DNA from 3 places in the Brevibacillus sp. genome. Region 1 is predicted to be linked to each of the others. Evidence: riboswitches for the same ligand, from Rfam matches in the RefSeq annotation. Region 1 holds a riboswitch; each other region holds the start of a gene.
The links. Region 1 has a riboswitch for thiamine pyrophosphate ahead of thiO (glycine oxidase ThiO). Riboswitches for the same ligand answer to the same signal wherever they lie in the genome.
Positions count from the first base shown of each region.

Region 2: another riboswitch for thiamine pyrophosphate. It lies ahead of thiS (sulfur carrier protein ThiS); the one in region 1 lies ahead of thiO (glycine oxidase ThiO).
Region 3: another riboswitch for thiamine pyrophosphate. It lies ahead of thiC (phosphomethylpyrimidine synthase ThiC); the one in region 1 lies ahead of thiO (glycine oxidase ThiO).

Region 1 is NZ_DOTK01000066.1:67,548-72,050, forward strand. It holds gene DEP07_RS20165 (hypothetical protein) at 3-947, opposite strand; gene thiO (glycine oxidase ThiO) at 1,026-2,162, opposite strand; TPP riboswitch at 2,290-2,406, opposite strand; gene DEP07_RS27770 (excisionase family DNA-binding protein) at 2,471-2,689, opposite strand; partial or broken gene DEP07_RS20175 (glucose-6-phosphate isomerase) at 2,711-4,060, opposite strand; gene DEP07_RS20180 (efflux RND transporter periplasmic adaptor subunit) at 4,262-4,503, shown strand, end outside.
Region 2 is NZ_DOTK01000060.1:52,932-57,434, reverse strand. It holds gene tenA (thiaminase II) at 1-51, opposite strand, end outside; gene DEP07_RS18570 (acetylornithine deacetylase) at 58-1,353, opposite strand; gene DEP07_RS18565 (thiazole synthase) at 1,346-2,116, opposite strand; gene thiS (sulfur carrier protein ThiS) at 2,122-2,325, opposite strand; TPP riboswitch at 2,537-2,647, opposite strand; gene kapB (sporulation phosphorelay system protein KapB) at 2,689-3,072, opposite strand; gene DEP07_RS18550 (alanyl-tRNA editing protein) at 3,115-4,326, opposite strand; gene DEP07_RS18545 (DUF2203 domain-containing protein) at 4,442-4,503, shown strand, end outside.
Region 3 is NZ_DOTK01000034.1:117,280-121,782, reverse strand. It holds gene ku (non-homologous end joining protein Ku) at 1-7, shown strand, start outside; gene DEP07_RS08720 (cation diffusion facilitator family transporter) at 50-931, opposite strand; TPP riboswitch at 1,182-1,293, shown strand; gene thiC (phosphomethylpyrimidine synthase ThiC) at 1,446-3,197, shown strand; gene DEP07_RS08710 (hypothetical protein) at 3,219-3,389, shown strand; gene DEP07_RS08705 (DUF1904 family protein) at 3,458-3,787, opposite strand; gene DEP07_RS08700 (ATP-dependent DNA ligase) at 4,221-4,503, shown strand, end outside.

The DNA.
Region 1 (4,503 bases):
TTTTAGAGCAGGGCGATCGTAAGCAATGTAAACAAAGCGAGTGGAATGATTCTTTTGCCTCTGCGGCAAGGACGACGTCGCCTTCTTTTCGGCACGACGACCGCAGCCGGAGGAACTGGCGGTGGCGGTGGTGGCGGCGGAAACGGATACCATGGCTGCGGCGGGAAAGGCGGATAAGGGCTCATGTACGGGTTGAATCCGCCGTACGGACTAAAAAATGGATTGCCGTCCGGGAACGGCTGCATCTGGCCGTACGGAAAACTCGGGCTGCCGAACGGGCTGACTTGACCAAACGGCTGACTCGGACTGCCAAACGGACTCACTTGGCCGTACGGTTGGCTCGGACTGCCAAATGGTCTCATCTGGCCGTACGGTTGACTCGGGCTGCCGAACGGACTCACTTGGCCAAACGGTTGACCCGGACTGCCAAACGGAGCCATTTGACCGTACGGTTGACCCGGGCTGCCAAACGGACTCACCTGACCAAACGGTTGACCTGGACTGCCAAACGGAGTCATCGGAGCGTAAGGATAGCAGTCATCGGAGTACGGACTGACTTGCCCCCCTGGAGGTCGCCGATTTGGCTGGCTGCTGCTGCTAAACGGACTGACATCGCCGTACGGCTGATAGCCGCCGTAGGGGAGATACCCTCCGTAAGGATTCCAATCCTGATGCATTCCCCAGTCGCCGGGCGATTTCCGGCTGGCTACCTCTTCGATTTCATATTCATAGTCGTTTTCTTCCGCATCCGGGTCGTCCACTTCAACGTATACATTCTGATCGTCAAAATCCACGATCACGCCTTCAAAAATCTGGCCGTCTATCGCTTCAATGCGCACTTTTTTCTCGACGTGTTCTTTGCATATGTTGTGCACATTTTCGCGCATATCCTTGATCAGACTGACCGTCTGGACGTCAGCCTGGTACAGGTTTTTTTCATCCTGCATGGAAACTCCTCCCCTTCTGGTGCTCTTTATTACCATATACATGTGCCCATGGGGAGGTGTTCCGGTTTGCAGGCAAGACTAGCCCATTTTATGTGCGCTGACGTTTTCTTCTGTTACGAAGCGCGCAGGCAAAAACGGGGCGAGCTGCTCCCGCTCTCCTTTTTCCAGATAGTCCGCCATCCACTTCGCTGTGGCGGGCGAGAGCAAAATGCCGTTGCGGAAGTGCCCTCCGGCAATCGACAGCCCTTCCCATCCAGGTACAGGCCCAAGCAATGGCTTGCCATCCGCCGTAGCTGGCCGCAATCCGCCCCACGCCTCCAGAAAAGCGGCTGAATGCAAGGCCGGAACGTACGGCATGACCCCGTTCAGGATGCTGGCTAACCCCGCCATCGTCACTTCGCGCTGAAAGCCGCTCTCGTCTTCTGTTGCGCCAAGCACGATTTTGCCGTCTTTTTTCGGCGTCACATATCCCGTCGTGCCAAAAATGACGGTGCGCAGCGGAATGCCGACAGAGGAAACAGCGGCAATCTGACCGCGAACCGGACGCACCGGAACCGACACACCCAGCAAGTCCAGCATGACACCTGCCCACGCTCCCGAAGTGATCACCGTATGCGCGGCGCGCAACGGCCCGAGCGAGCTGTCCACGCCAACTACTTTCCCGCCTTTTACCGCGATGCCGCTCACGACACAGCCGGAATGCAGCACAACTCCTTGCAGCTTGCACGCTGTCACCAAAGCGCGAAGCAACATGCGATTGTTGATGTGCCCCTCGTACGGGGAGTAAATCGCTGCCTGCGCTTTGTCTGTCAACAGCGGCTCCACCTCCGCCAATTGCTGCCTTTCCGTCAAAAAGTGCACGCTATGCCCCGCGTCCTTTTGCCAGCGAAATTTCTCTGCCAACTGTGCTTGCTCACCATCGTCGAGCGCGACTGTGAGCAGCCCCTCCAGGCTGAGCTGTACATCGCCCCCGGTAAACTCCTCCAACTCTTGCGCCCACTGCGGATAATAAGCCAGCGACGTCATGCCGAAATCGAGCATGGGACCGGGCGCTGTAAACTCCTTCAACGGCGCGAGCATGCCCGCTGCTGCCGAGGACGCCTGTCCGCCCCATTCTCCTTGCTCAACCAACGTGACGCCCATCCCTCTGCGCGACAATTCATACGCCAGACTTAAACCGATAACTCCTCCACCCACTATGAGACAATCGCCCACGTTTTTCTCTCCTCGCTGTTGTGATCTCTCTCCTGATCCAAGTTGAACAGGGCAACATACAAAAAGCCCACCCGTTCCCAAGCAGGAAAAGGTGGGCTTCATACGCCGTATAGCCAAAGAAAAAAGCGCTGTTCGCCGGCAACCGTATCCCTGCGCCGGCATGATCCGGATCAGGTGCAATGGGTCGACGGTCGTATGCTTCCATCCTCTCAGCCCCGCGTGAAGGACTCCCCAAGTTGCTTCTTTACATATTCATTTCACCAACCAAGTATAGTCCTCCTGGCCGCCAGTGACAAGATGCTATACGCTCAATCCTCGTCTTTTACATCGTAGCTCTCCGGAACCGTCTCATGGCGCGCTGCCTCCTCGAACTCGCGGAGCTTGCGCATTTCTTCCATATGATGGTTGAACTGTTCCTTGTTGATGACGTACTCGTAGCCGTCGTGCAGAGCGCGAATCTTGCCCTGGTGAATCTTTTCCAAAATAAACGTTTCCGGAAGCTCCAAGTACGCTGCTGTCTCTTCCACGGTCAAATATGTCTTGTTATCGCGCAATCTTGCCTCCAATTCCGCTTTCTGCTGCTCGAATCCAGGTTTGCCCAAAAGAGCGAACATGTTGGCCTTGTACGCCTCCACCCCGGGCTGGTCAAACGGATTGACGCCCAATAAATAGCCGCTGATTCCGCACGCCTTTTCAAAAAAGTAGATCAAGGCCCCGAGGTGATACGCCGTCGCCTCTGGCATCTCGACAAGCAGGTTCGGCACGCCGCCATCCACGTGGGCGAGCACCGTCCCTTCGAAAGCCTTTTTATTGACAAATCCCATCCGCTTGCCGGACAAAAAGTTCAGTCCGTCCACATCAAGCGGGTCTTCTTCTACCGTGACATCGATGGCTGGCTTGTTTACGGTTACCACTGTCTCGAACAAGTGTCGCATGCCGTCCTGTATGTACTGCCCCAAGGAATGCAAGTCTGTGGAAAATTCGGCAGCGGCGGGAAAAATTCCTTTGCCATCCTTGCCTTCCGACTCCCCGAAAAGCTGTTTCCACCATTCGGCGAAAAACCGGAACTGCGGCTCGTAGCTGACCAGAAGCTCCACCGTTTTGCCTTTGCGGTACAGGGCGTTGCGAATCGCCGCATACTGGTAGCACGGATTTTCGGCCAAATCCATGACCATGTACCGCTCGCTCGCATCTTGCGCTCCTTTCATCAGGGCATCCATATCGGCGCCGCTCACGGCGATCGGCAATAGTCCGACTGCTGTCAGGACAGAAAAACGCCCGCCGATGTCATCGGGAATGACAAAGCTCTCGTAGCCCTCATCTTCCGCAAGCTTTTTCAAGGCCCCCCGCGCTTTGTCCGTCGTAATGTAAATTCGCTTCTTCGCCTGCTCGCGGCCGTACTTGTTTTCCAGCCAATTGCGCAACAGCCGAAAAGCTATAGCAGGCTCTGTCGTCGTGCCCGATTTGGAGATGACGTTGATGGAGACGTCTTTGCCTTCCAACACGTCCATCAGATGAGAGATATACACCGGACTAATATTGTTGCCGACAAAATAAATTTCCGGCGATCGCCGCTTCGACTTCGGCAGCAAGTTGTAAAAGCTGTGGCCCAATACGTCCAGTACAGCTTTCGCTCCTAAATATGAACCTCCGATTCCAATTACCAAAAGCACATCTGAGTCAGCCTGGATACGTGCCGCCGCCTGGCGAATCCGCTCATACTCGACGCGGTCGTATTTGTTCGGCCAATCTACCCAGCCAAGATAGTCTCTGCCTGGACCCGTTCTTTTGTGCAACATTTCATGCGCCTGCCCGATTGCTGGCGCAAGCTGCTCCCATTCATGCTGTCTCACAAAGCCGCGTGCATTGGAATAATCAAATCGAATCGCTTGGTTCATGGCTCCCCTCCCAAGGAACGTCATCTATTTTCTTATCTTATCACGCAAAAAGCGAGAAAGTTACTTTCCGTCAAAACATCGCAAAATGTGAGCAAATCGTGAACGATTCGGCAAAAGTGTTACCTTTTTCCATGCCTTCCGTAAAACTACTTCGAGCAATGAAATAATGGTTTCTTTTTAGAACAACAAGGGGAAATGAAAATGAAAAAACGGTGGTGGATCATCGGTTCCGTTGTCGTCCTGTTAGGGGCAGGGTTCGTTGGACTCAACATGATGGGTTCTCAGCAAGCCATGGGCATGCCCGTCAACATCGGAACACCGACCAAATCAGCTCTGGAAAGCAAAATCTTGACCTCCGGAATCGTCATCGTGGAGGACAAGCAGAAGCAGTATGCGAATGTGAACGGCACGTTGCGCGAGTTCGTCGTCAAAGAAGGCGACAA
Region 2 (4,503 bases), on a different contig from region 1:
CTCCCAGATCGGAGCCACACTGCGCAACAAACGGTCTGTAAAAGTCGCCATGCTTCCTCACTCCTTTGCTTCCTTCGGCGTATTGCACCAACTGGCGATGAAGCGGGCCATGATCTGGGCAAACTGGACGAGCTGGTCAGGATCGATCGATTCGTCTACGGCGTGCGCATGCTTCAGTTCGCCTGGCCCGAACAGGACAGCGGGGATTCCGGCATGGGCGAACCAGCCAGCGTCCGTGACCGTTGGAGACATGTCCACGACGGGGGCCGCGTGCAGCTCGCGCTCATAAGCCGCTTGCAACTGGGCGAGTGCCGGATGATTGGCGTCCAGCTCCAGGGAAGGGAAAATTTCTCCCCGCTCCTCGATCATGGAGCGACCGCCCCAGCGAAACACGGGTGGATGTTCCCGCAGCCACACATCGGCCGCCGCCGCTCTTCTAATATGATCCTCGATCTCGCCAATCATTTGCTCATATGATTCGTTCGGATAAAAGTGAACCGTAATCCACAAGGCGCAACGGTCGGCGATAAAAGCCGCGTGTCGGCCTCCTTCGATGACGGCCGGGTTGATGGTGTTGCTGCCGGCAGGAAAACCGGGATACGCTTTCATCACAGCCCAGTCGCGCTCCAGCTCTTGCAGAGCCGAGATTACCTTCATCATTTTCTCAATCGCAGAAGCTCCGCGCACTCGTCCTCCGGCATGGATCGTCTGTGCCCGCATGCCGTCGTGCAACGTAGTCGGGCTTTCAATCGTAATCCAGCCAGTGATGACGCCGCCCTGCCCTTGCATATGCAGGTTGCTCGTGTCGACGACGACTGCGTAGTCAGCCTGGTAGCCGCGTTCAATGGCAACGAGCGTCCCCGCCTCTCCGGCTTCCTCTCCGATCACGGATTGGAACAGCAGATCGCCTGCCAGCTCGACGCCATGCTCGCGAAGCATTTGGATGGCGAACAAACTCGCAGCGAGCCCGCCCTTCATGTCCGCGACCCCGCGTCCGTACAAGCGACCGTCTGCGCCGAGCGTCAGCGAAAAGGGCGGATACGTCCAGCCCGTTTCGTCTCCAACCTCGGCCACATCGATATGCCCATTGACAATCAGGCTGTTTGCCCGCGCCGAATCACGGCCCGAAAGACGACCTACCACGTTGTCGTCGCCGGGGTAAACCTGGAAGCGATCCACCGCAAAGCCCATGTCTGCAAGCTGGCTTGCGATGACGGATTGCGCCTCGTCGCTGTTTCGCGCGGGCGGACTGACGGTCGGCTGGGAAACGAGCTTTGCCAACAGGGCGAACAGCTCGTCCTTGCGATTGGCGATCGACTCTACCGCTTCTGTCAGACGATCCACGCTACTCAATCATCCCTTCCACCGGGCTGCTCGCTTGCGCGTAACGTTTTTTCGGGATGCGTCCTGCCAAAAAGCCTTTGCGTCCCGCTTCTACGCCCAGCTTCATCGCTTCTGCCATCAAAACCGGATTGTCCGCGAGAGCAACAGCCGTATTCAACAAGACACCGTCTGCGCCCAGCTCCATTGCTTTCGCGCAATCTGCCGGAGAACCGATTCCCGCATCGACGATGATCGGCACTTTGGCGTCCTCGATGATGAAGCGCAAGTTGTTTTCGTTGACGATTCCCTGGCCAGAACCGATCGGCGACGCTCCTGGCATGACGGCATGAACGCCTACATCCTGCAAGCGCTTGGCGAGAATCGGATCGTCGTTCGTGTAAGTCAACACGATGAAGCCTTCCTCGACCAAAATTTTCGACGCTTCCAATGTGCCGATCGGATCAGGCAGCAATGTTTTCGGGTCACCGATGACCTCTACCTTGATCATGTCGCACAAGCCGGACGCTTTCGCCAGGCGGGCGATGCGCACCGCTTCCTCGGCTGTATAGGCTCCTGCTGTATTTGGCAGCAGAGTGAATTTTTTCAGATCGAGCTGTTCCAAAAAGTTCGGTTCTTGCGGATTTTCCAAATTCAGTCGGCGAATGGCGAACGTCAAAATTTCCGCTTCCGACACTTCCACCGCTTTCCCTTGCGTTTCCAAGTCTGCGAATTTTCCAGTCCCGAGCAACAAACGGGAGCGAAACTCGTAAGGTCCAATTTTCAAAGTATCCATGATGATCATCCTCCTCCGACAAAATGAACGATTTCGATGCGGTCTCCATCGGCAATCGGCGTTTGTTCATACAGGGAGCGGTCGATAATTTCTCCGTTGCGCTCCACGACCACGATTTTCTCTTGCAGGGAATACGAAGCGAGCAAAGCGCGAACCGTATTGATTTCGGCCGAAAGCTCTGCTGTTTTTCCATTCAGCACAACAACCATTGTATTCCTCCTTCTTGGTGGCACTTGCCGAGGGACAAAAAACGGCTTCCCTCGCCTGCCGGAAGTCACTCCAGTCAAACGGTGGAAGCCGTATACGTATCCAAACGGACAGATGGAATAAAAAAACCATCCGCCGTGGGATGGTTGAGTTGATCTCATCAACTGGTGCGCATCCTCTGCGAAAAATCTCGCAAACGACCGCCCTAGTGAAATCGATTCATATACCTCTTCCTCCGCTGGCATGACCCAGGTCAGGTTCAACGGTCAGTAACACACTCGTTACAATCTCAGCCAACGACGCTCGGCCCCCGTTTGGTAGTAAACCTATGCAATTGTCTTACGTTCGAGTATTACAGTACCACTCTATTTCGGGTTTGTAAAGGTTTCCTTGTGCATTGCTTCCAGTTCCGTCAGGCAGCGCTGTGCCCAAGCCGCCATTTTTCTCAGCTTGTCCATCTCGCTCTCCATGGCGATGCGCACAGATTCTTTGTACTCGGGCACCTCGCCGTTGTAACGCATCACTGCCGACACCGGGGCCATGAATTTTTCCAGATAAGAAAGCGCTGGACGCTGGTGGAACAGCGGCACGTCTACTTCATAGGAAGTGTGCAGATCGCCCTGTTGCGGGTACTTCGTCACCGCCAGCACTTTGACCAAAAGTTTTGTATCGTGAATTTCCAGCACTTCGGCGATGTATTCTCCTGTCCGCTGTTTGACGCGGACTTTGTCTCCGGGATTCCAGAACATGATAGACTCCTCCTTGCATTGTCGTTATGGTTGCGCGTCGTATTAAGCCAGCAGCTGGGCAAGCAGCTTGCGCGCGTGGGCAATTACTTCGTCAGCATGCGGCTCGGACTGTCCGCCGCCTTGGGCCATCGCCGGGTTGCCGCCGCCTTTTCCGGCAATCAATGGCAAGGTGTCTTTGATCAGCTGATTCACGGCGACATTGACTTCTTGCCCGCGTGCAAACACAAGCTGGGTTTTGTCGTCTGTTGCAGCCGCGAGCAGGCAGACGGCATCTGGAGCTTCCGCGACCATCAACTGGGCAAACTGCTGCAATTGCTGGATTGATTTGTCCGGGAACACACGGGCGATCACGCGCGCGCCACCCTCCCGCTCAGCCGTGGCGAGCTGTTTTCGCACCTCGACCTCAAGCAATTGTTTTTCCACTTCGGCGAGCTTGGCTTTTAGCGAATCGCGCTCGGACAAAACACGCTCCGCCTGGGCGATCAGCTCGGCCTCGCTCGTGACGAGCAGCTTGGCCAGTTCGCGGACAGTCGCCTGCTTGCGCGTGTAATCCCGCAAAGCGCGCAAACCGCAAATAAATTCCAGGCGGATGTTCCCGCGATGTCGCTCCCAGCCGAGGATTTTGATGGCGCCCACTTCACCCGTGCGCGCCGGATGGGTTCCCCCGCATGGATTGTAGTCGTATTCGGGGATGATGACGACCCGGACGTTTTCTGTCACGGTCGGCTGCTTTTTCAACGGCAAGCTGGCAAGCTCCTCGTCGTCCACAAAACGGGCGATGATCGGATGATTTTCCAGCACAACCTGATTGGCTCGCTGCTCGACAGCTTCCCATACATCAGCCGTCAGCTCATCCAGTCGCACGTCGATGGTCACGCGCTCTTTTCCCAAGTGAAACGCAACCGTCTCCGCCTGGGCGACTTCCAGAAACGCAGCGGACAAAATGTGCTGCCCGGCATGCTGCTGCATGTGATCAAAGCGGCGATCCCAGTCGATTTGTCCCGTTACTTCCGTGCACTCTTCCGGAAGGGGCACTTCCAGCCGATGGCGCACTTCGCCGTCTACTTCCTCCACATCCACGACCCGACATTCGTTCAAGCTGCCGAGATCGGAGGGCTGTCCGCCTCCCGTCGGGTAAAAAGCCGTCTGGCTCAACACGACATATGGCGTGCCATCTGCTTCCTGACCGCGCTTTTGTACGTGTGCCGCAAACGTTCTCGTATACGCATCCTGGTAATAAAGTCTGTCTTCCATGTTTGCTCCTTGCCGCCGGAAGGAAAAGACAACTGCTTTTTTCGCATTCCGGCCGTTTTCTCCCGCCAGGGGTTCTTAGTATACTGGTACCATACAGATCGAGGAGGGGTTATCCTTGAACAAAAAAATGTTTACGCTTGCAGAAGCAAACGAATTGTTGCCATATGTACGCGAAGA
Region 3 (4,503 bases), on a different contig from region 1:
CGTGTAACGCCATGCAAAAAAACCTGCCCGATACGGACAGGTTTTTTGCTTATTTTTCGACCAGTTGCTGCTCTGGCTCGATATGAATATGAACGGTATTGATTTTGTGCACACGTCTCATGCGTTCTTCGATGTGTTCGGTGATGGTGTGGCTTTCTACCACATTAAGGTGCGGCTCCACATGGATCACGACGTCAACCAGCACGCTGCTGCCGTGGTAACGCGCTTTAATATCGCTAATATCTTTTACTCCGGCGATGGACGAGATCGTCTCTTTCAGTTCCCCCAACTCTTCTACGTCAAAGCCGTCAGTCAAGCGATGGGTCGCTTCCCGGAAAATATCCCACGCTGTTTTCAGGATGATGACTCCGACTACCAACGCAGCCAGCGGGTCAAGCCAGTAAAGCTGGAACTGCGCCCCCGCAACGCCCACAAACGTCCCGATGCTGACGAAGGCGTCCGAGCGATTGTCTGCGGCCGCAGCCAGCAACGCCTGACTGTTTGTTCGCAAAGCGAGCTGACGGTTGTAGCGGTACACGCCCAGCATGATCGCTGCTGTCGCCAATGCCGTCCAGCCTGCGAGCAAATCCGGTGCCGTCGTTTTTTGATCAAACAGCGAAGGAACCGCTTCCGTCACGACTTGCAAGCCGACAAACAGCATGATGAATGACGCGACCAAGGCCGAAATCGTCTCCGCGCGAAAATGGCCGTACGGGTGATCGTGGTCAGGCGGCTTGCGGGCAATGCGCAGGCCGATCAGGACCGCAATCGATGCCACCACGTCTGTCGAGTTGTTCAAGCCATCTGCCATCAACGCTTCCGATCCCGTCAGCACAGCAACTCCTATTTTTAACGCCGAGCAAAAGATATAGGCAATAATACTGACCCACGCGCCCCGTTCCCCTTGCTTCAGATCCGAATATACATCCACACTCCATCACCTCAAAAATCTCAATCACTCCGTTCGCTCAAAAGACAAGAACGAAGCGTCATAAAGCAGTTTCTTTTTGATCGAATTACATCGTAACAGACGCGATTCGTGTGGGTCTACAGAAACAGTTTTAGTCCGATTCATGAGTATAGAGGGGGGGAAAATGTGTTGCCCTGTGGCAATTTTTGTTGGAAACTTTTTCTTGCCAACGATTGGCGTTCTCCGGTATCCTAATCTTGCAATCACAACCACAAACAAGCACGGGAGCTTGGAAATCACCAGGCTGAGAGGATGGTACTGTGCCATCGACCGTTGAACCTGAACTGGGTAATGCCAGCGGAGGAATGTCCATATGACACGACAAGTGACGTGTATCTTTTTGCAAAATACCCGTTGCTTCTCTACTCTCGCGTCTGGCGTCGCATGCTCCCATGCGGCGTTTTTTTCGCGACGGGCCTCTTTCGCCTCCCTACAAGGTTCGCGCTTCGTGCAACCACGCCAAGGAGGTTTTTTCATGTCATCCATTTCATCTTTTCCCGGAAGCCGCAAAGTATACGAGGTCGGCAGTCGCCCTGACATCCGCGTGCCGATGCGCGAAATCACCCTTCAAGCAAGCGAAGGGTTGTTCGGCCCTACCCCCAATCCGCCTTTGCGCGTCTACGACACGAGCGGCGAATACACCGCTGACGGATATGTCGCGGACATCGAAAAAGGCTTGCCGCTAGTGCGCAAAGCGTGGATCGAGGAACGCGGCGATACGGAAAGCTATGTCGGCCGGGAGCCACAACTTGTTGACGACGGAATCAGAAGCAGCGAAAAAGCGGTGACGATGCCAGCTTTTCCGCGCGAAGGCTATCGGCCCAAACGCGCTTTGCCAGGAAAAAATGTCACCCAGCTTCACTACGCCCGCCAGCAGATCATTACGCCAGAGATGGAATACATCGCGATTCGCGAAGGAGTGACCCCCGAATTTGTCAGAGCCGAAGTAGCTGCCGGGCGCGCGATTATTCCGGCCAACATCAATCATCCGGAAGCGGAGCCGATGATTATCGGGCGGAATTTTCACGTCAAAGTCAACGCCAATATCGGCACGTCGGCCGTAAGCTCCTCGATGGAAGAGGAAGTGGAGAAAATGATTTGGTCCGTGCGCTGGGGCGCCGATACGATCATGGATTTGTCGACCGGAAAGCACATTCATACGACCCGTGAATGGATCATCCGCAACAGCCCCGTGCCAATCGGTACCGTGCCGATTTACCAGGCGCTGGAAAAAGTCAATGGCAAAGCGGAAGACCTGACTTGGGAAGTGTATCGGGATACATTGATCGAACAGGCGGAACAAGGAGTCGATTACTTCACCATCCACGCTGGCGTTCTGCTGCGCTACATTCCTTTGACGGCAAAACGCGTTACCGGGATCGTCTCGCGTGGCGGCTCCATTTTGGCGGCTTGGTGTCTCGCCCACCATGAAGAAAACTTTTTGTACACCCACTTTGAAGAAATTTGCCACATTCTCAAAGCGTACGACATCAGCGTCTCGCTTGGAGACGGTCTGCGCCCCGGCTCGATTGCGGATGCCAATGACGAAGCGCAGTTTGCCGAGCTGGAAACACTCGGGGAGCTGACGAAAATCGCCTGGAAGCACGACGTGCAGGTGATGATTGAAGGGCCTGGTCACGTTCCGATGCACCTGATTCGCGAGAACATGGACAAACAACTGGAGATGTGCCACGAAGCTCCTTTTTACACGCTCGGGCCATTGACCACTGATATCGCTCCCGGTTACGACCACATTACCTCTGCGATTGGCGCAGCGATGATTGGCTGGTTCGGGACAGCGATGCTCTGCTACGTGACACCCAAAGAGCACCTGGGACTGCCGAACAAGGAAGATGTGCGCAACGGCCTGATCGCCTATAAAATCGCCGCTCATGCAGCCGACCTGGCCAAAGGACATCCGCGAGCCAAACAGCGTGACGACGCGCTGTCCAAAGCCCGCTTCGAATTTCGCTGGAACGATCAATTCAACCTGTCTCTCGATCCTGAGCGCGCCCGCGAATATCACGATGAGACACTGCCTGCGGAAGCAGCCAAGTCTGCGCACTTTTGCTCGATGTGCGGCCCGAAATTTTGCAGCATGAAAATCTCGCACGACATCCGTCAGCAAGCGCAGGAGCAGGAACAAAACGAGCCTGCGGCCATCGCGGCAGGCATGCAGGAAAAAGCCCGCGAGTTCCGCGAGCAAGGAAGCCAGTTGTACCAATAAACGCCTGGAGGTGGCAAGACATTGAATGAAGCCTTGCGTTTGCGCGCTGAAATCGCTCGCCTGGAGGTGGATTTGGAAAGTCTGAGACGCCAGCTGTTCCATTTGCAAAAAGAATGCGCGCACGAGTTCGTCGAAACATCGCTGGCGCGCACCTGCTCCAAATGCTTGCAAACAGAAAGCCTCTATTATTAGAGCGCGTATGACATAAAAAAGGTCGGAATCCCTCGTCATGGGATTTCGACCTTTTTTGCCTGCCGGATTCAGCGGGAAGCCTTGACCTGTAGCGGCAACCCTTCCTTATAGTACAGCTCAGGCGACAGCAGGATAAAAAAGAGGTGGACGTTCTCGAAGCCTTGCTTCTGCAAGATGCGATTCATCGTGCTGGCAATCTCATCGTGCTTGTTCTGTTCTCGCGGGAACATCATGATTTCCAGAGACAACGGGCTGTTCGTCAACTGCTCGACCAGCAGAAGCTCCAGCTTGACTTTTTCCTCGCTCACTTCAGCGATGCGGGCAAACTCTTCTATAATAAGGGGCGCAACCGATTGCAGCTTTGCTTTTTCAAAACCTTTAAACCGAAGAAATGGCAAGTCAATTCCTTCTTTCCGTAAACATGCGGCTCGCCAGCTTCCAGCAAGCAAGTCCAGGCTGTTCCTCAAAATCATTACCATAGTAATTATAAACTACAGTCTATTTCTAGATCAATGAAAAAAAGGGCTATATCCAAAGAACGACTCTCCCCTTACGCACTGTGGTGGACGTACCACGATTAGGAGGTTTCAAGCCATCCGGCGGATATAGCCCATCCATACTTGTTCATGCTCTCTTCATATGAATGTCGATTCATATGAAATTTTCTCTAGTATACCTTATATTCAATACTTAATCAACTAAGAAGTTTCGTAAAATTCGATCACAACTGCTGTTCAAGACTCTTTGCATAGACCGCAAACAATCGTGGGACTGTACGAATACGAGCGACCGCTCCAGCGGAACTTCAAGCAAAGCAATTACGGAGGCCCTATGCCACTTGAACCGATCACCCCTTTTGAACCGATCCAAACCGAAACGATACCAGCCGGAAGCAACTGGATTGCCCAGGTGAAGTGGGACGGGGTCAGAATGCTCACCTACCACGACGGCAACAAGACACAGCTCATCAATCGCAAAAAGAATGATCGCACGAGGCAATACCCCGAATTTGCCCGGCTCGAACGCTACTGTTCCGCCTCATCTGTCATTCTCGACGGAGAGATGATCGCTTTTGACAGCCAAAAACCGTCTTTCCACGAAATCATGAAAAGAG